DNA from 2 places in the Paenibacillus sp. A14 genome. Region 1 is predicted to be linked to the other one. Evidence: a T-box and tRNA genes for the amino acid it is inferred to sense, from the RefSeq annotation. Region 1 holds a T-box; the other holds one or more tRNA genes.
The links. The T-box of region 1 lies ahead of V4U88_RS25595 (valine--tRNA ligase). A T-box ahead of a tRNA ligase gene usually reads a tRNA of that ligase, here a tRNA-Val.
Positions count from the first base shown of each region.

Region 1 (11,923 bases):
TTGGTATTCCGCGCGAGGAATTTACCAAGCATTTATATATGTATGAAGACGAGCAAGCCATCCGTCATCTGTTTAGAGTCGCATGCGGCCTGGATTCCATGGTGTTGGGGGAAACGCAGATCCTGGGTCAGGTCCGCAGCGCTTTTTTGCTGTCCCAGCGCGAAAAAGGTACCGGAAAGTGGTTCAACATGCTGTTTAAACAGGCCGTTACTCTAAGCAAGCGGGCCCATTCGGAAACCTCGATCGGCGAGAGTGCGGTTTCGGTCAGCTATGCTGCCGTGGAGCTTGGAAAGCGGATCTTCGGAAGCTTCACCGGCAAGCGGGTGCTGATTCTCGGCGCCGGCAAAATGAGCGAATTGACGGCCAAGCACTTAAGCGGAGCGGGAGCGGAGGAAGTGATTGTCGCCAATCGTACGTTCGGACGTGCGCAGGAGCTGGCCGCCAAATTTAATGGCACCCCTTGCTCGATGCAGGAAGCGATGAACCGGCTGACCGAGGTCGATATTTTGATCAGTTCGACCGGAGCCGAGGGTTACGTCATTACGCAATCCCAGGTAGCCAAGAGCATGCAGCAGCGTCCGGACCGGCCGCTGTTTATGATCGATATCGCGGTTCCCCGGGACATCGATCCGGCCATCGGCGAGCTGGAGCATGTGTTTTTGTACGATATCGACGACCTCGAAGGAATTGTGGAGAGCAATCTGGAAATGCGGCGGGGAGAAGCCGTGAAAATTGAAGAAATGATCGAGGCGGAAATCGAGGTTTTCGGAAACTGGCTGCAAACTTTGGGAGTCAAGCCTGTGATCCGGGCCTTGCAGGAGAAGTCTTCCACCATTCATGAGACGACGCTGGAGAGCATGTTCAACAAGCTGCCCGAGCTCGATGAGCGTCAGCGGAAGGTCATTCGCCGGTTGACCAAGAGCATCGTGAACCAGATGATGCACGATCCGATCAACCGGATTAAAGAGATGGCGGGGGAGGAGAAGGGAGCCGAGGCGCTCGACTGGTTTACGCAGATTTTCGCGTTGGAAGAGCATATCAAGATGCTGGACGAGTCGAGTCTTGAAAGCGGAGCTTCCAAGGAGGTTTTGGAGCTTTCCGAAGAGAAAGAAGCGTCGGCACAGCCTCCCCTCTCTCTGGTACACGCATCCGTGTAAAATATGCCCCGAGCCTTCAGTTTGACTTTCGGTCGGATTCGCCGGAATGTTGCGAGGGCTTGGGGTTTCTTGCTGTTTTTCGACCGGTTCGCTGGAAAAATGCAAAAGGGTACAGTATGCTATACACAATACGGAAACTTCAGGAAGGGTACCTATAACTTTATGACTTATTATGTTCCGCTGATGATGAACCTGGAAAACCGTCGGTGCGTGATTGTGGGCGGCGGCTCCGTAGCCGAAAGAAAAATGGTCTCGCTGATCGATGCAGGCGCCCGGCTTGTGCTGATCAGCCCTACGGCCACTTCCTTGCTGGAACGATGGGATGCGGAAGACCGGCTGACCTGGGAGCGGCGCCGCTACCGTGAAGGCGACTTGCAAGGCGCTTTTCTCGTCTATGCGGCCACGGATCAAGCGGAGGTCAACGATGCCGTAACGGCGGAGGCCAATGCTCTCGGAATTCCCGTTAATCATGCGGGAGAGGGCGGAAAGGGATCCTTTATTTCGCCGAGCGTTGTCCGGCGGGGCGGGTTGGTTTTGGGCGTTTCCACGTCCGGGGCGGGCCCTCTGGCGGCGAAAAAGTTAAGCCGGGACTTGGAGACGCATTTCGGCGAGGATTATGAAACCTATGTGGTGTTTTTAAGTTTGGCCCGAAAGATGATCAAAGAGCGGGTGGCGGACACACAGCGAAGAGCCGTTCTCTTCAAAGCCTTGGTGGAGATGGATATACTCGCATCGATCCGCGAGGGCCGTTTTCCGGCTTGGAATGAGGATAAATGGATCGCATGGATGGATGAATACCGGGAGGAATGAAGGATGAGACGAACCATTGTGGTAGGGACAAGGCAAAGCCAGCTCGCCCTGACGCAGACGGGACAGATAATCGACAGCTTGAAGGCGATCTGCAGGGACCGGGGGCTTCCTTACGATTTCGAGATCAAGAAAATCGTAACGAAGGGCGACCGGATATTGGACGTTACTTTGTCCAAGGTCGGAGGCAAAGGCTTGTTCGTCAAAGAGATTGAGCAGGCGATGCTGGACGGGGAGATCGACCTGGCGGTACATAGCATGAAGGATATGCCCTCCGAACTCCCCGAAGGGCTGATCAACGGCGCCGTTCCGAAGCGGGTAGATCCCCGGGATGCACTGATTTCCAAGGAAGGGCGCACGCTCGACGAATTGCCGCAGGGAGCGAAGGTGGGCACTAGCAGTCTGAGAAGATCCAGCCAGCTTAGTGCCTATCGGCCGGATCTCGTACTGGAGCCGATTCGCGGCAATATCGATTCCCGGCTGCGAAAGCTGGAGACGGAAGGCTTTGATGCGATTATTTTGGCGGCAGCCGGCCTGTTCCGGATGGGCTGGGAGGATAAAATCACCGCCTATCTTCCGACGGACGTATGCCTCCCCGCGGTCGGCCAAGGAGCACTCGGGATCGAATGCCGGGAGAACGACAAGGAGGTCCGGGAACTGCTGGCCTTGATCAATGACCCGGAGACCGCGCTGACGGTGGCCGCCGAACGCAGGTTTCTCGGGGTTTTGGGAGGAAGCTGTCAGGTCCCGGTCGGCGCATTTGCGGTTTTGGGCAAAAACGAACAGGGCTCGGGATATGAAGAGCTTGCCCGTGAAATCGTTTTGACCGGGATGGTAGGGGCGCCGGACGGGCGCGTTATCCTGAAAGAAACAATGGCGGGGAATGACCCGGCTCTGTTGGGGGAAGCTGTGGCGGAAAAGCTCATTTCCGAAGGAGCGGACGAAATTTTGGCGGCAGCCAGGGAGTGATGGAGATGACGGGGAGAGTATATCTGGTTGGCGCAGGGCCTGGGGATGCCAGGCTGATTACCGTGAAGGGGCTGGATTGCCTGGCGAAGGGCGATGTGATCGTCTACGACCGGTTAGCGAATCCCAGCTTGCTCGGCAAGGCGAAGCGCGGTGCGGAGAAAATCTATGTGGGCAAACGGACGGACCGACACACAATGAAGCAGGAGGATATCAACCAGCTATTGGTCGACCTGGCCTTGACGGGCAAAACGGTAGTGCGCCTGAAAGGCGGGGATCCGACCATTTTCGGACGCGTCGGGGAGGAAGCCGAGCTGCTGCGCAAGCACGGAATTCCTTACGAAATCGTGCCTGGAATCACCGCGGCAATTTCGGTGCCGGCCTACGCCGGCATCCCGGTAACGCACCGGGATATGGCCTCGTCGCTATCGATCATTACCGGGCATGAGAGCCCGGATAAGCTGGATTTGTCCATTCATTGGGAAAAAGTGACGAACGCGACGGGAACGCTGGTATTTATGATGGGCGTGGCCAAAATCGGCTACATCAGCCGGCAGTTGATGAAGCACGGCCGGCCGCCCGAGACCCCGGTCGCTCTCGTGCGCTGGGGAACCCGCGCCGAACAGGAGACGCTGACCGGCACGCTCGCGGATATCGAGCAGAAGGTAATGGAGGCCGACTTCAAGCCGCCGGCCGTCATCGTGGTCGGCGAGGTCGTGAACCAGCGGGAGCAGTTGATGTGGGCGGAGTCCTTGCCGCTGTTCGGCACGCGTATTCTGGTGACCCGTTCCCGCTCCCAGGCGAGCGAACTGGTTCGGCAGATCGAGGACCTTGGCGGCGAGCCCTACGAATTTCCGGTCATCGACTTCGAAATGCCTTCGGGCGAGCCGCTGGCTGCTGCGGAGCAGGCGTTGGAGCGCTTGCCGGAATATGACTGGGCTTTTTTTACCAGCGTAAACGGCGTGGAGTTTTTCTTTCATCACTTGGAGAGAATGGGTAAAGATATCAGAGCCTTGCATAACGCCCGGATCGCGGCGGTTGGTCCCGCGACGAAAGAAGCGTTGAGACGCTACGGGATCGCGGCGGAAGAACTGCCGGGACGCTATCAGGCCGAAGGACTGCTTGAGGCGTTCGATACGGCGCTGAAGCCCGGACAAAAGGTGCTGCTCCCGCGCGGCGACTTGGCGCGCTCCTGGCTGCCCGCAGCGCTTCGCGACCACGGCCTCGACGTCACGGAGGCGGTGATGTATGCCACCGTTCCGGCCTCGGATGAGGACGAAGAGTTGCTTAAAATGCTGAAAGAAGGCAAGATTCATGCCGTCACCTTCACCAGTTCATCGACGGTGACGAATTTGCTCGGCGCTCTGAAGCGCATGGGGATTGAGGACCCGGCGTCCGCGCTGGAAGGCGCGGCCATCGCCTGCATCGGCCCCGTGACGGCGAAGACAGCCGAGGAGGCGGGACTTCGCGTAGAGATTCTCGCCGAAGAAGCGACGATTTCGAGCCTGGTGGCCGCTCTTCTCGGCTGGAAGCAGGGCGGCGGCCGCCGAAAGCTGAATTGATTCTTTAAGGGAGGATTGTTTCATGAGTTTTCCGATTGTAAGACACCGCCGGCTGCGGCAATCCGCCGCCATTCGCGGCATGGTGCGCGAGACGGTTTTGACGGTGGATGATTTCATTCAACCGATATTTGTGGCCCACGGCAGCGGAATCAAGAACGAGATTTCCTCGATGCCGGGCGTTTATCATTTTTCGCTGGACACGCTTGACGAGGAAGTAAAGGAAATCGTTGACCTCGGCATCCCGGCGGTCCTGTTGTTCGGCATTCCGGAAACGAAGGACAGCGTAGGTTCCTCCGCGTTCAATGAGGAAGGCATCGTTCAGCAGGCTACGCGCAAAATCAAGGCGCTGTATCCGGATCTGCTGGTCGTGGCCGATACCTGCCTGTGCGAGTTTACCGATCATGGCCACTGCGGAATGGTACATACTTTTGAGCGCGACGGCCATCTCTGCGGGGATGTGCTGAACGACGAGTCGCTGGACCTGCTGGTTCGTACCGCGGTCTCTCAGGCCAAAGCCGGAGCGGATATCATCGCGCCCTCCAATATGATGGACGGCTTTGTGCAAGCGATTCGCGCGGGGCTGGACGAGGCGGGCTTCAGCCATATTCCGATCATGTCCTATTCGGTGAAATACGCGTCCGCGTTCTACGGGCCATTCCGCGAAGCTGCGGATTCGGCACCGCAGTTCGGCGACCGCAAGACGTACCAGATGGACCCGGCCAACGCGCGCGAAGCGCTCAGAGAGGCGGAATCGGACGTGCTGGAGGGAGCGGACATGCTGATGGTGAAGCCGGCGCTTGCCTTTATGGACGTGCTGCGCCTGCTCCGGGACCAATTCGATCTGCCGCTCGTAGCTTATAATGTGAGCGGGGAGTATTCCATGGTCAAAGCGGCTTCCGAACGGGGCTGGATCAATGAGCGGGCCATCGTTACGGAGATGCTGCTCGGCATGAAGCGGGCCGGTGCGGATATCATCATCACCTATTTCGCCAAAGACGCTGCCCGCTGGCTGCGCGAGGGTAAATAGAACTAATATTAACGGGTGAGGAGAGGTTCTCATGAGTGAAAAGATCGGGCGGCGCAGCGAAACGCGGTCCCGCCAGGCGTTTGAGGAAGCAAAAACGGTGATGCCGGGCGGCGTGAACAGTCCGGTTCGCGCTTTTAAATCCGTCGGTCTGACCCCGGTATATGTAGAGCGTGGAGCCGGTTCGCGCATTTATGATATCGACGGCAACGAATTTATCGACTATGTCGGATCCTGGGGACCGCTGATTATGGGACATGCCCATCCGGACGTTGTGCAGGCCCTGCAAGAAGCTACGGCCAAGGGCACGAGTTTTGGCGCCCCGACGCTGCTTGAAACGGAGATGGCCAAGTTGGTGGCCGAGCGGGTCCCGTCGATCGATATCGTGCGGATGGTCAGTTCCGGGACGGAAGCGACGATGAGCGCGATCCGTCTGGCCCGCGGCTATACGGGAAGAAACAAGATTATGAAATTCGAAGGGTCCTACCACGGCCACGCGGACAGCCTGCTCATCAAGGCCGGCTCCGGTGTAGCCACACTCGGATTGCCCGACAGTCCCGGTGTGCCGGAAGGCGTGGCGTCCAATACGATTGCGGTACCGTATAACGATTTGGCTTCCGTCGAGCTGGCGTTTCAGCGCTTCGGCGGCGAAATCGCCGGCGTGATCGTAGAGCCGGTGGCGGGCAACATGGGCGTCGTGCCGCCGCAGCCCGGATTTCTGGAGGGCCTGCGGAAGCTGACGACGGAGCATGGCAGCCTGTTGATCTTTGACGAGGTCATGACCGGGTTCCGGGTCGATAAACACTGCGCCCAAGGGCGCTTTGGCGTTACGCCGGATTTGACCTGCCTGGGCAAAGTGATCGGCGGCGGATTGCCGGTCGGTGCCTACGGCGGCAAACGCGAGATCATGGAGCAAATCGCTCCGGTCGGCCCGATTTATCAGGCAGGGACCTTGAGCGGCAACCCGCTGGCCATGACGGCGGGCTTTACGACCCTCTCGTTGCTGACAGCGGAAGTGTATGACCGGCTGGAGGCCTTGTCGGCCCGGCTCGAGGCAGGATTTATCGCCAACGCCAAGGAGAAGGGGATTCCTTGCCGGATTAACCGGGTCGGCTCGATGGTATGCCCATTCTTTACGGATGCGGAGGTCATTAATTACGATACGGCGAAGAGCAGCGACCTTGATATGTTCCGGCGGTATTTTGCCGCGATGATCGAGGAAGGCATCAATATTGCGCCTTCGCAGTTCGAGGGGATGTTCGTATCCGGGGTTCACACCGAGGCGGACATCGATGCGACGATCGAAGCGCACCGCCGTGCGCTGCATAAGCTGTGAGCGCGCCGGTTTCGGGAACCCGGCGGGGCGAATGGTACGAACTGATGCCGGGGAAGCTGAAACCTCTGGAGCCGGGGGGCCGCTATGAAGCGGCCCTCCTTTGGCTTTCGCGGGAGCTGGGGTTCCCGGCCAAGCTGCTCCGGGAGCTGGATGCGGCCGACGAGATCAAGCTGGCCGGGGATCGCCTGCGCCTGCGCTTGTTTCCGCCGCGGGTGTCCCAGTATGCCCCCGTGGAGCGGCCGGTCCGGATTTTGTACGAGGACGACTTTTGCCTCGTCGTGCATAAACCGGCCGGGCTGAAGGTGCATCCGGACGGGGCCGGTTCGCCGCCTACGCTGGCGAACCTCGTGGCGGCGGTGTTCGCGCAGCGGGGCGAGCCGGTCGCCCCCGGGCATATCCACCGGCTGGACGAGTACACATCCGGCCCGGTGCTCTACGCCAAGAACGCCATGGCGCAGCTGAAGCTGGACGCGTCCATGGCGCGGAAGGAGATCGGCCGGGTTTACACGGCGCTGGTGGAGGGGCAGGTCTCCCCGACCCTCCGGGTCATTCGCGAGCCGATCGGCCGGGATCGCCACCACCCCTCCCGGCGGCGGGTATCCCCGTCGGGCAAGGACGCGCTGACGCGAGTGGAGCTGGTCGAAACGTATCCGAAGGCCAGCCTGGTGCGGCTGACGCTGGATACGGGGCGAACCCATCAAATCCGCGTTCATATGAGCCATGCGGGTCATCCGTTGATCGGAGATACCCTTTACGGCGGCGGTTCTGCTCTTTTTCCGCATCAAGCGCTGCACGGCGAGAGCCTGGCCTTTCCCCATCCATTGACTGGGGAACGGATCTGTGTGGACGACCCCTGGCCGGATGGCTGGAACCGGTTGCTAGAACAATTGCAGCAAGGCGGGGACCATCATAAGACAAGCACGGCCAAAGGCCGGAATTGAGCCGGAATTCCGTTAAAAATCAGGCATGCACTCTATTTTCAAGCATATAGATAAAAACGAGCGATGATGGGGCCCTTCATTAGAGCGGACCCCAATCAGGTCTGGTTATGCTGAAAGGAGGCAACCTATTTGACGGATTCATCCTACGGTTTAAGGTTTGATATTTATGAACGCGTCCATTTGTCGGAACAGGTGACCGGTATCGACGAATTGGAGGAAATCGAGCTTTTTCCAAGAATCCAGGTCGTTCCGGGAGAAGAGTATGCTTCCCTCCGCGGCCATCTGCTGTTGTCGGGACTGTATCGGGGGGAAGGCGGTACGCATGAATTGGAACATTGGATCCCGGTTGAGATTACGATTCCGCTAAGCCGGGTCGGAAGGCTGGAGGATATTGCGGTCGAAATCGAAAATTTCGATGTAGACCTGCTAAGTGCCCGAAGCTTGAACATTACGGGGGTTCTATCGCTTCAGGGGATCGAAACCTCTTCGTTGACGGAGGAGCCGGAAGAGTGGAAGGACCGGGAGTTTGTAACTTCCCATGAACCTGCCCCTGAGGTACGCGGCGATGCGGACTTGGATCGTTCCAACCCGTGGGGGCGGGAATTTCATACCGGGAATGTCCGGCCGACTTACGCGGAGAATTTTCGCACTTGGGAACAGGAGGCCGAGCCCGGTTCGGAAGATGCGGACGAGCAGCCGCAGGTTCTGACGTGGAACAATGTGGATTCGCCGCTGTTTGCCCAGTCCGTTCTGGAGGACAAGGAGGCGGAATGGACGGAGGCGCCCCCCGGTTCGCGGGAACCGTCGGCCGAGGCTGCGGGCGGAGTGAAGGAAGAGCTGGACGAGGGCTTGCTTGAGAGAGCTCTGGACCCGGGCGAGGCGCATAGGGAGCAAGACCATTTCCTTTCCGAAACCGCCGCCGAAACAGTCCAACTCCAGAAGGAACGGGACCATACTGAGGACGCCCTTGGTTCTGAACCGACTCAAGTCGAGAATGAGGTTCCCGTCTTGGCCGAATCGGAACCGTTGGAGCATATCGGGACGGAGATTTTGGAAGAAAAGAATCAGATCCCACCGGAGCCCGCCGAGGAGAAAAAGGAATTGAAAATCGCCCTCGGCAGCAAAAAGAACGACGGAGGGCAGCATGACGACCACTTTGGGATCAGCAAGCTGCTATCCACTCAACGGACGGATGCCGAACCTGTCTACGAGGCTTCGGAGGAAGAGAACGTCCAGGCTGCGGCCCAGGATTCGGGGGATGGCGAGGAAGTGCGGTGGAAAAGTCTGTTTATCGGCAATACTGAGGAACAGACGCCTTTCCGTAAGGTCAAGCTGGTAATCGTCCAGCGTGAAGAGACATTGGATGAGATCGCGGAGCGTTATCAGCTCAGCACGCGGGAACTTCAGTTGTACAACCGCCTGAGCGAACAGCATCTGAATGAGGGACAGGTGCTGTATATTCCCTAATCCATGAGACGCGGACTATTGAAAGCTGCACAGTGAATTTGTGCGGCTTTTTTTGTTGTTTAAGAAACTCCGGAGTCCGTGATGCATTTAACGGGAGTTACTCCCGTTAATTGGGTGCCTTTGTGGCAGCAGAGGTGAATTATCTGGAGAACCTCCCGCTAATTCATCTGAAATCGAATAATTGGCGACTGGGATCGCGAAATAGCTGGAGCTTTTCCAGCTAATTTGGACTCAATGGACAAAAGTGGTAAATTAACGTGAGGTTTTCCCGTTACTGGTCTTTAAGTGGACAAATCGCCTAACTTACGCAAACTCTGCTGATAAAAGTCACCGGCCGGGCGGCTAGGAATCTGCTTCTGTCTCCATGAGAAGGACAAATGTCCATTTTTGAATCGTCAGGTTGACTCCGGGACATAATCAAGATATTATGAAAAAGATAAATGCCGCAATACCCATTATTAAAGACCAAGAACGGGAAGAGTAGGCAGTGAACCCTTCAGAGAGCGGAATCGATACGCTGGAAGATTCCGCAGGATACAGCTGGCCGAAGTCGCCCGGGAGTCGTCCGTTTGATCCATATCGTTCTGATATGCTAGACCGGGCCGGCCGCAGCCGTTATCTGCATGAGTGTCGCAAGCATAGCGAAACATTACGGGAAATGGCCATGTGGTTGCTTTGCCTGCGAAACAAAGGTGGTACCGCGAAAGTAAAGCCTTTCGTCCTTTGAGACGAGGGGCTTTTTGTGTTTTCTTGGCCCATCATCACAGAACCTCAAACTTAAATTGTGCCAAAGTCATTTCAAATGTAATGGAGGTCAGGTACAAATGACAGAAAAGCAAGAACAGCAACCCTTGTCGGCGGAAATGCCGACGACCTACGACCCGAAAGCGGCGGAGCAGAAATGGTACCGCTATTGGATTGAGAAAGGTTTTTTCAAAGCGGATCTGAAACCGGATGCCGAGCCGTATTCGGTCGTCATTCCGCCGCCAAACGTAACCGGTATGCTCCATATGGGTCATGCGCTGGGTACAACCATTCAGGATATCCTGATCCGGACGAAACGGATGCAGGGGTACAACACCCTGTGGCTTCCGGGTACGGACCATGCCGGGATCGCCACGCAGACGAAAGTGGAGCAGAAGCTTAGAGAACAAGGCGTATCTCGTTATGATTTAGGACGCGAAAAATTCCTGGAGAAGGTCTGGGAATGGAAGGATACTTATGCCGAGACGATCCATGAGCAATGGGCGAAAATGGGCTTCTCTTTGGATTATTCCCGCGAGCGGTTCACTCTGGACGAGGGGCTTTCCAAGGCCGTCCGCGAAGTATTTGTAAAATTGTATGAAAAAGGCCTGATTTACCGAGGCAAATATATTATTAACTGGGACCCGGCCGCACGCACCGCCCTCTCCGATATTGAGGTGGAATACAAGGAGGTCAACGGGCACCTCTATCACTTGAAGTATCCGCTTAAAGACGGAAGCGGTTCGATCACCGTGGCCACGACTCGTCCGGAAACGATGCTTGGCGATACGGCGGTAGCCGTTCATCCTGAAGACGAGCGCTATAAAGACATGATTGGCAAAATGTTGATTCTCCCAATCATAGGACGGGAAATTCCGATTATCGCGGATGAGTATGTCGACAAGGAATTCGGCAGCGGCGCCGTTAAAATCACCCCGGCCCATGATCCGAACGACTTTGAAGTCGGGATGCGTCATGATTTGCCGCAGGTCATCGTTATGGACGAGAGCGGAAAAATGAACGGGGAAGCCGGGAAGTATCAAGGCTTGGATCGCAGCGAATGCCGCAAGCAAATTGTGAAGGACCTTCAAGAACTTGGCGTATTGATCCGGATCGAAGACCATGTCCATCAGGTTGGACACAGCGAGAGAACCGGGGTAGTTATTGAACCCTATCTGTCGACGCAATGGTTTGTAAAAATGAAACCACTTGCCGAGGCGGCGATTGCGGAACAGAAGGCCAGTCAAGGCGTTCAGTTTGTTCCCGACCGGTTTGAAAAAATCTATATGTACTGGATCGAGAATGTTAGGGATTGGTGTATCTCTCGCCAACTGTGGTGGGGCCACCGCATTCCGGCCTGGTATTCCGAGGAAACCGGGGAGATGGTTGTTGCCCGTGATGAAGCCGAAGCGAAGGCTAAACTGGGCCGTGACGATTTGAAGCAGGATGAAGACGTGCTGGACACATGGTTCAGTTCGGCTTTATGGCCGTTCTCCACTTTGGGCTGGCCGGATACGGAAAGTGAAGACTTCAAGAAGTTCTTCCCCACCAACGTTCTTGTTACCGGGTACGATATCATTTACTTCTGGGTTGCCCGCATGATTTTTACCTCAATGGAGTTCACGGGCAAAAAGCCGTTTAGCGACGTACTGCTTACGGGACTCGTTCGTGATAGCGAAGGCAAAAAGATGTCTAAATCGGCCGGCAACGGGGTTGACCCGCTCGAAGTCATCGAAAAATACGGGGCGGACGCCATGCGCTATATGCTGTCCACGAGCAGCACCCCGGGGCAGGATCTTCGCTTCCATTGGGAACGCGTAGAACAGGCGCGCAACTTTGCGAACAAGATCTGGAACGCTTCCCGCTTTGCATTGATGAACATGGAGGGCGTCAAATTTGAGGATATCGACATCAGCGGA
Region 1 is NZ_JBAGJD010000019.1:25,850-37,772, reverse strand. Features, by position in the region: gene hemA (glutamyl-tRNA reductase) at 1-1,157, shown strand, start outside; gene V4U88_RS25630 (precorrin-2 dehydrogenase/sirohydrochlorin ferrochelatase family protein) at 1,320-1,967, shown strand; gene hemC (hydroxymethylbilane synthase) at 1,971-2,933, shown strand; gene cobA (uroporphyrinogen-III C-methyltransferase) at 2,939-4,492, shown strand; gene hemB (porphobilinogen synthase) at 4,515-5,519, shown strand; gene hemL (glutamate-1-semialdehyde 2,1-aminomutase) at 5,551-6,852, shown strand; gene V4U88_RS25605 (RluA family pseudouridine synthase) at 6,849-7,793, shown strand; gene V4U88_RS25600 (LysM peptidoglycan-binding domain-containing protein) at 7,923-9,260, shown strand; T-box leader at 9,719-9,987, shown strand; gene V4U88_RS25595 (valine--tRNA ligase) at 10,085-11,923, shown strand, end outside.

Region 2 (11,923 bases), on a different contig from region 1:
TCGGGGAGAATCAATTTTAAAGCTTCCGGGGTTTGCAGACTGTTATGCACAAAATCATGCATCAGAACGATGTCCCCATTGCGTGCGTTCTTCAGCACCCGTTCGGCGATCTTGTGAATTCCGGGAGACGTCCAGTCTTTTGTATCCTGATGCCAGGACCACAAAATCATCTGCAAGCGCTCCTGCTTGGAGAGGCGGATAATCTTCTCATTGTAGTATCCTCCCGGCGGGCGAAAGAGAACGGGCGTAGAGCCCGTGGCCGCTAATATCGCTTCTTGCGTTTCAGTCAATTCCGACGTTAGCGAATCGGCTGAAATTCCACGGAAAGAGGGATGGTGGAAGGAATGGTTGGCGATTTCATGCCCTTCCTCCAGTTCCCGCCGCACGATTTCAGGGTAGCGTTGCACCCGTTCACCGACGAGAAAAAAGGTGGCTTTCGCATCATATTGCTTCAAAACCTTTAAAATTTCCGGAGTTTGGCGGGCATCGGGGCCGTCGTCAAAGGTTAACGCTATGAATTTTTCGTCCATGGGTACCTCCCAGACGATGTCCCCGCGTTCCTCATAAAAACTGCGGTCTTTGAGTTGAGCCGCGGGAGAGGCGGCGGCCGGATGAGGGAAAATGGACGCGGCCAAGGCAAGGGCAATTGTAGCCGTAAGTTTGGCAGATGCGAACATAGTATCGGTTAACCTCCTTTACAGTTCACTGAGTTCGTATGCGGACGTCCATATTACTTTATTTTGCTTCAAGCCGCCTATTTTATCCATGCGATCGCGGTTATGGAGCCGGCTTCAAGGACTTTGACCGGGGAGCGGAGCGCGCCCGTATCGGCAACCCAGAGCTCCTTCGCCGATTCCTGTTCCTCACAGCCTGACAAATAGGCGATGCGCCGGCCGTCCGGAGACCAGCTGACCGGGGTGGAGAAGCAGGGGGATACCGCCCAGGTCGTGATCTGCCCGCCTTCTCTGTGGTCCGTTTGAATATAGGAGATGTATTGGTTTTGAATCAGAGCAGTGGCGCTGTACGCGATGCGCGAGGAATCCGGAGACCAGGCGGGATTATAGTTTTTCGCCTGCGGTCCTCCTTCAAGACGGGTCGTTTGACCGGTCGCAAGATTGACTACGCTGATCAGGGAAATGCTGGCCCCCGGAGAGGTATACAGGGCGAATCTTCCGTCAGGGGAGAGGCGAACGTTGTGCAGCGGACCTTCCGTATTCCGAGTCAGCGGCTGCCGGTTCGTCCCATCGGGACGGATCCGGTAAAGCTGCACGTTTCCGGTTGGATCGGGGGCGGCATAAAGCAGGGAGGTTCCGGACGGAAACCATTGAGCATCCGTGGCCCCGGCTGTGGCAATAACGGTATGTCGATGGGAATCCAAGTGATAAATAACGATACGTCCTTCTTTGACATAACTCAGATACTGGCCGTTCGGAGACCAGTCCAACAGTGTGTAAGGCTCGATCCGATCCAGTTGGGCTAGCGATCCGCTGCGCAGATCAAGGGCGTAAAGGATACCGTTCCTGCCGATAAAAGCAAGACGTTGACCATCCCGGGAGGGATAGGGCATAGAGGAAGCCTCGGCAAGTCCGTGGGTAAGCCGTAAGATTCGGCGGGTCACGGGAACATATGCCCAGATGTCATAAGCTCCCGCCCCCATGCCCGCCGTAAACAGAATCTTTTCCCGATATGCCGATAAACTCATGCGAATTCCACCTTCCGAATTAGAACTGCTAACAGTGTATTCGAGAGCTGAAATTGGGCGATTGAGGGCAAAAAAAGGAAGGGGCCCTAAAAGGCCTCTTCCAAATGTCGCGAAAGCATGTTTAAACTTTGATGTCGATGGTGCCGCCCAGGTTCGGGTGAACGCTTTGCTCCATCATTTTTACCAGGGCTTGTCCTTCCGTGGCAGCCTGCTCCTTCACCATCTTCAGCACCGAGATCCCTACGGCCTGCTTGAGGCTGCTTTGGGACAATGCGGTGGATAAGGCTCCAATGTCCATGATTTCTCCTCCTCGCCAATGGTATGGGTATACACCGTTATTATCGGTCATCAGGGGGGAATCTTGAAGGAAAGCGGAAACTCTCACCCCTGTTCCACGCCTTCAAATGCATGGTTCAGCGCGGCGATATCGTTCTTGTTCTTGGTTTGCAGCAGCGCCTTCATGACACGTTCCGATTTCCGGGATTTTACTATCTCTTGGTATCTGATCGTTTGATCCCGGTTATATCGTCGTCAAAAGAAATTCTAAATTCGGCTACAAAGCAGACAATCATAGAACTGCTTGACGAAAAGGAATCTCTACAAAAACAGCTTCGTCAGGCAAATGATCGCGCTGCCCATTGGGCTTGTAAATACTACGGCGAAGAAACCAGATTTCACAAGCAAAATAGGGAGTTGGCTATAATGCGCAGGGCATTAAGTGAGATCGTAAACCTAAGCTTAAATGACGGTACATTAGATCAAGCAAGACAAATAGCGCTTAGCGGCCTTTGCGGAATGTGACTGATGCCTGAAAGGATGAATACACATGTGGATCCCCTAAAGAGCGAAACATGCGAAATAGAATTTGCTATAAAAGAAGTTCCTGGGGATGAGTTGGAAGGAACCGGCTTGCCCCGAATGTGGGAATACAAATTGCTTAGAGGGTGAATAAGATGGATTGGTCTAATGCGGATAAAAGGTTGCTAGTAATACAGAGAAAACTCGTTGATGTGGAATTAATCGCATACCAAGTAGTTAAATCCTATTTTAAACCGCATGACGTAAGTTGTATAACTGCATCACGAAGAAAAAGAGCGGCAAAAATCCATACCATATAGGTACATTCGAAAAGGATCTATCGAGGATTGTTGTTGATTGCATGGAGAGAGAATATCAACTTAACAATAGAGGGCATTGGTGGCAGACTAAGCCTCCCGAAGGATCGCCGAGGTATGTGCAATGGATGGATTGGGTTTGGAAGAATAAATCGGAACAGCGGATGTTTAACGAGTGGTTGAACGAAAAGTTTTCAATAGGTGTTGCTGTCGAGCATGAATTAGAGCAATTAACGCTGTTTTAAGGGGGGAGTAAAAGGATGAAAGAAGAGCAGTTGTCGGAAGAACAAAAGACTCTACTCATGATAAACGGATATATTGATGAGTCTCAGAAAACAGGATTCGCGTCAATAACAACTCATGCACTAAATGTTATTAAGTTGCGGTATACCAAATTAGTCATGCATCTAACCGAGAAGCTGAGAAAGCACGCTCTATGTATTTGGCAGCTCATGACGATAAGGTTAGCCTACGTAATTCATTAGAAAAAGCAAAAATAAACATCAGACTGATTGATGAATATGGCGAAGATCCTGGTTTGGTTACAAGCAACAGTAATGCAGCGATAAAAGAAATCAACGTTGCTTTAGGAGAAGGTGATAGGAAGTGAGCATATACGCCGATCGATCATGCCGCCTACGCCCGCAAAGTCCGTATTACTGAACGCATGGCGAAAATATGGTGTGACAACCAATTAAAGCTTGCTTCTGAAATTGAAAAAGCCAAGAAATGTCCGTCATGCGGGAAGAACACCCTTATATATGAAATGGGTTCCTATGAAGAGAATGAATGGTTAGCCCCTATACGGATATGAAGTGCATATTTTTGAAATGTTCAAATTTAGCATTAAGGATGCAGGTAATGAATGTTCGTAATAATTTTTAGTCAGCACCAAACGTAAAACGAATGGTGCTGACTCGCAGCCACTCAGGGGAGATGAATAAAAATAAATCGATATTTACTTTCTAGCCTTAGAAAATCCAACTATTGCACTAAATAGAGTAACAATAAATAAGTTTAGAATATAATCAATTTCATTCAATGTTTTCTGTTGTATTAAAATATTGAATGCAATTAATACTAAACCGTAGAAAAAAAATGATCCAAGAAAGTATTTAAAAAAAGTAAACCAAAATTTCACTTAATCAGCCTCATATCCGTCTAAAAATACTGTAGCTGTGGTACGTTCTAATTCTTTGGTACGGCTTGAATCGCTATAAAAAATAGTTTCCCATTTAGACCCAACAATTAAAGTTGTAGCAACCGCGGATTTTTTTTCTGCGTACCTCCGTTTGTAGTATAATAACGGAATTTCATCTGTTACTATCGTAGTAGCTATTGCCCCTATTGTACCTATTTACGATAGCAGCTCCTGGCGCTGCTGCAGTAGCTATTGAAAAAATTAAGGCCGTTACAGCAGTGACAGTATATCTTTCAATTTTGGTGCTGGCGTTCCACCAATCACCATATCTCCATGGCGTTACTGGCTCTCCGTTATAGGTATCTTGAATCGTAAAAGAACCATCTCTTTTAGGAGCAACTATATCTATTTTTTGAATTTCTGTATCGATCTGTCCGTTTTCATCTGAAAGTTCCACACTAAATGGCTGCATTTATATTTTAATCCAGTATTTAGTTATTAATGTATTTTATACGTTAATTTCCTGTAAAATTTTCCAATCAATTCGAGTTGAGGAGGTAAGAGAGTAATGGATAAACAACTCAGGCTTATAAAAGATGAGAACATTTGTACGACGGCATAAATGGCTTCTAAAGTGTTCCCAGGGATGGTGGAAGAAGCTATGCAAAAAGAAAAGAAAGATTCTCAAAAACGACAGATGGGGGTTAATGGAGATGGAAGTCAACTAGGGGTTTCACCAAGCAAAATGAAATGCTGAGTTTTGCTGCGAAAAGTGCCGAGGTCACTTGCCAGCAAAAATGTTACTGTGGGATTCGTTCCATGGCCTGCTTGAGCCGGAAGCTTTCACCTGCGAAAGAAAGAATATGAGCATGGTGCACCAGGCGGTCCACCAGAGCGGACGTAAGCTTGGTGTCCCCAATATAGGTTTTGACCCCTTCCTAATCGCAAGACAAAAATAAAAGAAGCCTTGATACACAAGGCTTCCCGGAGATGATCTGTAGTGGGCTCGAACCACTGACCCCCACCCTGTCAAGATGGTGCTCTCCCAGCTGAGCTAACAGATCAAAATTATAGTGAAGACAAAATTTATATTAGCATGCACATAAGGGGATGTCAATTCTTTTTTTCGGTATAGGGGCGGTGATCCGGGCAACAATGGAAAATAGAAAAAGGACACTTTTATACGAAGGGGGCAGGACCTTATGTTCAAACACAAACTTTTGGGCTTCCCGCAGCGCGCCGTTCGCAGCGCTTTCCTGGGAATAACCGCCGCTTTAGCGCTCATGGCTTTGATCGGCGGGTGCATGTTGGCTCCGAGCCAGGCCACACTGGGCAGACAGGCGGCCGCTTCACCTTGGTGGTTCGGACCCTTCGTCACCGACAACGTCTATTCGCCGACCGTAGAGGAAGATGTCTATTCCACGGAGACGATGATCCACCCCTAGGAATAAGTCCCGTTTCGGTTACTCCTCGTCCCATTTCCGGGAGTAGCCTTTTTTGGTGACGTAAAACATGGAGGCAATCAACAAAACCGCGATGAGTACGGCCGCCGCGATCGTAATGCCCATAGCCATAGCCGGATCGACTCCTCTCCCAAATAAATCGCTTCTGCAACCAACTATACACGAAAACGGTTTTTTTTGTATAATGTTGCAGTTCAATGTTTATTGATGTAACACCATCTAGGGGAGGCATGAAAATGGCTGCAGTGATTATACATGTGGAGACGCAGGAGCAATTGGAGCATTGTCTTGAAATTCGCAAGGAAGTGTTCGTCCAGGAACAAAATGTCCCGCTCGACCTGGAAATCGATGAATTCGACAAGCTTAGCCCGGATGTGCACCATGTTCTCGTGGAAGTGGACGGGACCTACGCGGCAACCGGGAGATTGACGTACTATAAGGACAATTCGGCCAAAATGCAGCGGATCGCCGTGCGCAAAGCGTTCCGCTCCCACGGGGTCGGAAAGATTCTGCTTATCGCCTTGGAGGAACTGGCGAGAGAACTTGCCTTTTCGCAATCGGTATTGGATGCGCAATGCCAGGCTGAGGGCTTTTACCGCAAGCTCGGCTACGACACGATTTCCACAGAACCGTTCGATGACGCGGGGATTCCGCATGTGCGCATGGTCAAAACGCTCAAGTAGCTTCATAACCCGCGGGAAACGGGACATGCTATACCCATCACCCAAACTAGTGCAGAGGAGATGTGAGGGCAGATGGCTATGGATACAAGGGAAAGGTTTATTGCGGTGCAAAAAAACGGCGACGGAGATTTGACCGCCTTTAAGACCTCGAGCGGCCGTGTTTTGGATTACGAGCAGGCCAAGCGGGAGGTACAGGCCGGGGCGATCGCCGGAGCCAACCTGTTTAAGGGCAGAGACGGAGAGATGTACATCCGCAGCGATGCGGACGGCGATCCGACCAACAATTTGGACGCGCTGCCCCATTTTGAGTAATCCCGCTTTTTGGCGACAAACGAAACAGCAGCCCGGCCGGCGCTTATCCGGACGGGCTGCTGTTTCGTTTGTTACTTACAATGTGTAAATTTGATGCTGACGCAAAAACTCCATTTCTTCGGTCTGTCCGATAAAGTTTTCCATTTCGTCCCCGTAATGCATCAGCATAATATTTCGGCGGATTTCCGCCGGAAGGGACAGGAGCTGTCCAAGCTCGGTATGTACTTGGCCGGGGCCTTGAAGCTGAACCTCATGCAAAATTTTGCGGCAGTTTCTTTCCTCGATCAGACGGGTTAACAGACCCCTTTGAAAGATCATATCCGCGCTGTAGAAAATTTCACCGTTGATATAAAGGGAGTAGCTGTCTTTGCCTGGGATGTGCGGCGTTTGAATCAACTCGACGGTCAGGCCGGGAGAGAGGCTGTACGGGGTACCTTCCGACAGCACCTTCACCTCGAATGCATCCTCCAGCGAAGCGATGCCTTCCTGGGTAAGGCCTCCCTTCAACGTATGTTCCCAGAGCGGGTGAACGAGCTTGTCGGCGATATACAAAACGGGCTTGCGGCCCCATATAAATTTCATGCGAAACGCGAATTCTTCCAGCCCGCCAACATGGTCCCCATGGATGTGAGTGATCAAAATCCCGTCGATTTCATCCAGGGACTTGTCCAGTTGATGCAGGGAAAGCGGGGCCGTAATTCCGCAATCAATCAGCAGTGTGTAATCTTCCGCGTACAAAAGGGCGTTGTTGTTGTAGTACTTCTTGGCGAATGCGCCGCCCGTACCCAGCATTTGAAGCTGCAGTGGCAATGTTACCCCTCCTTGATTTTAAGCTGCTTCCATTAATGTACACGATTTCGAATCCTAACGAAAGGGCGGGTCCGTCAAAAAAACGGATTCTTTCGGCCGATAACCGCAACTTGAGGCTAGCCACGGAGTATAAATGTACATCAACATGAATGTAATGGAGGGTTATTTAGATGAAATGGAGAAGAGTTGCTATACTGGTCGTTGCTTTCTCCCTGATGGGAGGTTCGATGTTATTTGCCGATTCGGCCACTCAAAAGGTGAAGTTGCTTCTGAACGGACAAGAGGTCACAGACGGAGGCTATATAGTCGAAGGAAAAACCTATGTCCCGGTTCGTGAATTGGAAGGCCTTGTCGAATATGATGACGCAACGAAAACGGTCAAATACTATAAACCGAATGTCCATATGTTTTTGTTTACGGGGGATACGGCGATCGGAAATATCAATATTAAGAAGACCGGTAAGCTCAAGTTCAATGTGTTCGCTCAAATCGACGATTTACGGACGGATATTTCCTCGGTTCGTATTTCCATCACGGCGCCCGACGGCGACTCCAAAGTGATTCAGTCCGACGAAATTAAGGAACAAAGGGATAATTTCTGGTTCCGAACAAATGATTATACGTATGATTTCAAATCCGAAGGGAAATATATCATAGGCTTCTATATGAAGCCTGTCGGAGGCGACTATACGCTGGTTTCGGAGAAGACAGTCACCGCCGAGAAATAACCGGGGGAGGCCGCGGTCTTTTCCAAAATTGACCTGCCCCCTCTAAAATGATACGATACGAGGGAAACCGACAGGTTTTGGCAACCCATCAAATTAACCGAAGCGAGGTATTTCAATGAGCGATCACAAGCACGAACACGGTGAAGCTTGCGGCTGCGGACACGACCATGATCATGACCATGAGCATGAAGAGTTCGTATTGACGCTGACGGACGAGCATGGCAATGACGTAGAAATGGTACTTGTCGAGACGTTTGACGTCGGCGACAAATTATATGCCCTTTTGTTGGAACGGAATAATCCGGAAGCCGACGGCATCATCCTGCGCATGGAAGAAGAGAACGAGGAGATGGTGCTTTACAATATCGAGGACGAGGACGAGTGGCGCAAAGTGGAGGAAGCTTATAACGAGCTGGTCTCCCAACAGGATGAAGCCTAGAAGCTTAATCGTTCGATCATAAATAGGGCTGTCCCAAGCGAGTACGCTTTTGGGACAGCCCTTTCGTCGTCAAGCATCAGAAAATCGGATCGGCCTCGACGATCACCTTGACCTCGTTAATATACCGGTCTTCGGGTCCCTTTACGGGCAAACCGACTTCCACATGATCGACGATATAGTCGATATTGCTCTGCGAGATGACTTCGCCCGGCAGCAGAATCGGAATCCCCGGCGGGTAAACGTAGATGAACTCGGCGATGATGCGTCCCGCCGACTCCCGGAACGGAATGACCTCCGTATCCGCGTAGAACGCATCCCTTGGAATCAAGGAGAGCTGCGGAATTTCCGGGATTTTGACGATCAATTCGTTCGCGTTGTTTTCCTTGTAATAGCACTCGGACAAGCGGCGCAAGGCCGTCAGCAAGGTTTCGATCGATTCCTTTGTGTCGCCGGGGGTAATGATACAGAGAATGTTGTACATGTCGCTGAGCTCCACTTCCACATTATAATGCTCGCGGAGCCAGTTCTCCGTTTCATAGCCGGTAATCCCCAAATGGCGTACATGAATCGTCACTTTGGTCGGATCCAGATCGTACGCCGCCTCGCTGCCGAGAATCTCCTTGCCGAAACTGTACAGCCCGGGGATTTCGTTGATTTCCCGGCGAAGGTAGTGGGCCATCTCCAGCGACTGCTGGACCATCTCGCGCCCGTTCAGGGCAAGATTTCTGCGGGCGGTATCGAGCGAAGCCAGCAGCAGGTAAGAGGTCGAAGTCGTCGTCAGCATGCTGATGATCGTCTGGACGCGCTGCGGGTTCACGAGACTGTTTTTGATATTGATGTTGAGCACGGAGCTTTGCGTCATGGAACCGCCGAGCTTATGCACGCTCGTGGCCGCCATGTCCGCTCCGGCCTGCATGGCCGACATCGGAAGGTCCTCATGGAAATGAATGTGAACCCCGTGCGCTTCATCCACAAGCACGGGCACATTGTAGCTGTGCGCCAGATCGACGATTTCCTTGAGATGGGCGCAAACGCCGAAATAGGTCGGGTTAATGACCAGGACGGCTTTCGCATCCGGATGTCGCTGAAGAGCCCGCCGCACGGAGGAAGAGGTAATCCCGTGGTCGATCCCGAGGTTTGCGTCCTGTGCGGGGGATACAAACACCGGTTTGGCCCCGGCAAAGATAATCGCGGACATCACCGATTTGTGAACATTTCGCGGAACGATAATTTTATCACCGGGAGAACAAACGGACATTACCATTGTCATAATGGCTCCGCTGGTGCCTTGTACCGAGAAAAAGGTATAGTCCGCGCCGAACGCGTCGGCGGCCAGTTTCTGAGCCTCCTCGATCACCCCCGTCGGCTGGTGAAGATCGTCCAGCGGAGCGATGTTGATCAAGTCGATGGACAGGGCATTATCGCCAATAAATTCGCGGAATTCTTTATCGGTTCCGAGCCCTTTTTTATGCCCGGGAATGTGAAATTGAACGGGGTTGGCGGCCGCATGCTTCTTAAGTGCGGAGAATAGCGGCGTTTTTTGGTGATCCATAGGGCCGTCCCTGCCTTTCGTAAAATTTTAACAAGGTTGAGTATAGCAAACTGGGACCGGAATGCAAGCGAAGTTTGCGGCCAAGGGTTGGCAATGTATTGCACAGGTTAAGTTGCTTGCGAAAAAGGATAGACTGGATAACATCGATTAAAAAGTAAGGCCGACAGAAAGGAGAGGTAGATTATGGAACTAGCTACCAAACTTGTATCCCGAAAACTGCTTACCCCCACCTTTATCTGCCTGTGGATTATTATGTTTTTGGTTGAATTCGTAAAGGGGGCCTTAATCGTCTCAATACTTCCCGTTTACATAGGAGATGTGTTGAAGCTGAGCGCGTTTGCCATCGGATTGTCTTTTTCGTGCCAATATATTGGGGACAATCTGTTTCGCAGCCCGGCGGGCTGGCTGATCGAACGGATCGGCTTTCGGATGACGATGACGATCGGACTTTGCATCACGTTTGGCGGTGTCTTCCTTATTACGGTGATGAAGACGATGGGATTCATCGTGCTGGGTTGCGCCCTGCTGGGGGTCGGCACGGCACCGCTTTGGCCCTGTGTGCTGATGGGAATTACCTCCGTCACGGAGGAGAGCAAAAATTTCGCGACCGCCATGGGCGTCATTCAGATTTCGAGTTTGGGCGGAACCGGGCTGGGACCGGTCATTATCAATTTCCTTGTCGGAGTGTCGTATACACTCGTTTTCTGGATCCTGCTCGGCTGCATCGGTATTGTCATCCTCGTTTCCCTGCTCTTGCCGGGGAATAATAGCGGGAAGTCGAAATCGGCCTCAACGGCCGGGATCGATGACAAGGCTTCGTTGTGGAAGGGGGGGCTTTGGGAAAATATCAAGCAGACGCACCGGCAGATCCGCACGAATCTGAAGGTCAGCCCGCTTCTTTACCCGGCGCTGTTTTTGCAGTCTTTTGCCATTGGCCTGCTGACTCCCGTGATCACCCTGTTCGTACGGACGGAGCTGAATCTCTCACCGGAGGCATTCAGCCTGATGCTGATTGCGGGAGGAGGAATTACCGTACTCGGACTGATTCCCGTCGGCAAATTGGTCGACAAGTACGGCACCGCTCTCTTTTTGAATATCGGCTTTTCGCTCTCCGCCGTTGCGGTCGGATTGTTCGCTTTTACGCGAAATCTACCGGCTGTCTGGGCGCTCGTCATGGTGATCGGGTTGAGTTACGCCTGCATTTTGCCAACGTGGGATACGATGATTTCACGAATTTTGCCGAAAGGGGAAAAAGGCACCGTTTGGGGACTTTTTCTGACCATTCAGGGGTTCGGCATGGCCATGGGTCCGGTCGTATCGGGGAAGATGTGGGACGGCTGGGGAGCGCCGGCTCCCTTTGTCGCCAGTGCCGTCTCGATGGCGCTGCTGTTCTTTCTTCACTTGCATCTGTCGCGCAAAAAGCCCGCTCCCCCCGGAAACCAAATCCGTTGAGAAGCAGGCAAGGGACGCCTGTACGCTTTAAAAAGAAGCCTTGTACAGCGGAAGCAGGGCCCGGAACGTTTCTTCGATTTTCGCGGTGAGCCTGTCCCCGTCCCGAAGAACCGGTTCCTGGCGGTCAAGGCGAAGGCCGCACATGATTTCCGCTTTTTTGACCGATTTCAGCTTCTCGCCCATGCTCCGGAGCTCGGAAACACCGGTCTCACGATGCGGTATTCCGTTCGGATTCATATGGTCCATCGACCAGTAGAACGGGCCGGGGACGGCGGCTTTCAATTCGTCGGCATGGTTCATCATGTAGTCGGCGAAAACCGACTTATTCGGACTCTCGTAGATTACCGCAAAGATGATAAATAAATGGGTGGAGAACATCCCGACCTCAAAGTGGGGCAACGCCTTATAACCGCGCTTGCTGTCGGCCCATGCAACCCAGGTATCGATCGGCGGATTGACCTTGCGCCGGGCATGCTTGGCCACATGAGGGTGCATTTCCTCCCCGCACAAAGCGGACAGGTAAGGT
Region 2 is NZ_JBAGJD010000001.1:693,364-705,286, reverse strand. Features, by position in the region: gene V4U88_RS03465 (polysaccharide deacetylase family protein) at 1-677, opposite strand, end outside; gene V4U88_RS03460 (hypothetical protein) at 755-1,702, opposite strand; gene V4U88_RS03455 (YjfB family protein) at 1,824-2,000, opposite strand; gene V4U88_RS03450 (hypothetical protein) at 2,111-2,503, shown strand; gene V4U88_RS03445 (hypothetical protein) at 3,260-3,427, shown strand; gene V4U88_RS03440 (hypothetical protein) at 4,131-4,430, opposite strand; gene V4U88_RS03435 (hypothetical protein) at 4,581-4,715, shown strand; partial or broken gene V4U88_RS03430 (ATP-binding protein) at 4,759-4,881, opposite strand; tRNA gene V4U88_RS03425 (tRNA-Val) at 4,950-5,022, opposite strand; gene V4U88_RS03420 (hypothetical protein) at 5,161-5,403, shown strand; gene V4U88_RS03415 (GNAT family N-acetyltransferase) at 5,658-6,104, shown strand; gene V4U88_RS03410 (DUF3892 domain-containing protein) at 6,177-6,416, shown strand; gene V4U88_RS03405 (MBL fold metallo-hydrolase) at 6,492-7,226, opposite strand; gene V4U88_RS03400 (copper amine oxidase) at 7,397-7,954, shown strand; gene V4U88_RS03395 (DUF1292 domain-containing protein) at 8,070-8,393, shown strand; gene V4U88_RS03390 (aminotransferase class I/II-fold pyridoxal phosphate-dependent enzyme) at 8,470-9,945, opposite strand; gene V4U88_RS03385 (MFS transporter) at 10,129-11,397, shown strand; gene V4U88_RS03380 (YktB family protein) at 11,425-11,923, opposite strand, start outside.
Region 2: it has a tRNA-Val gene. The T-box ahead of V4U88_RS25595 (valine--tRNA ligase) is inferred to sense a tRNA for this amino acid. The anticodon was not compared.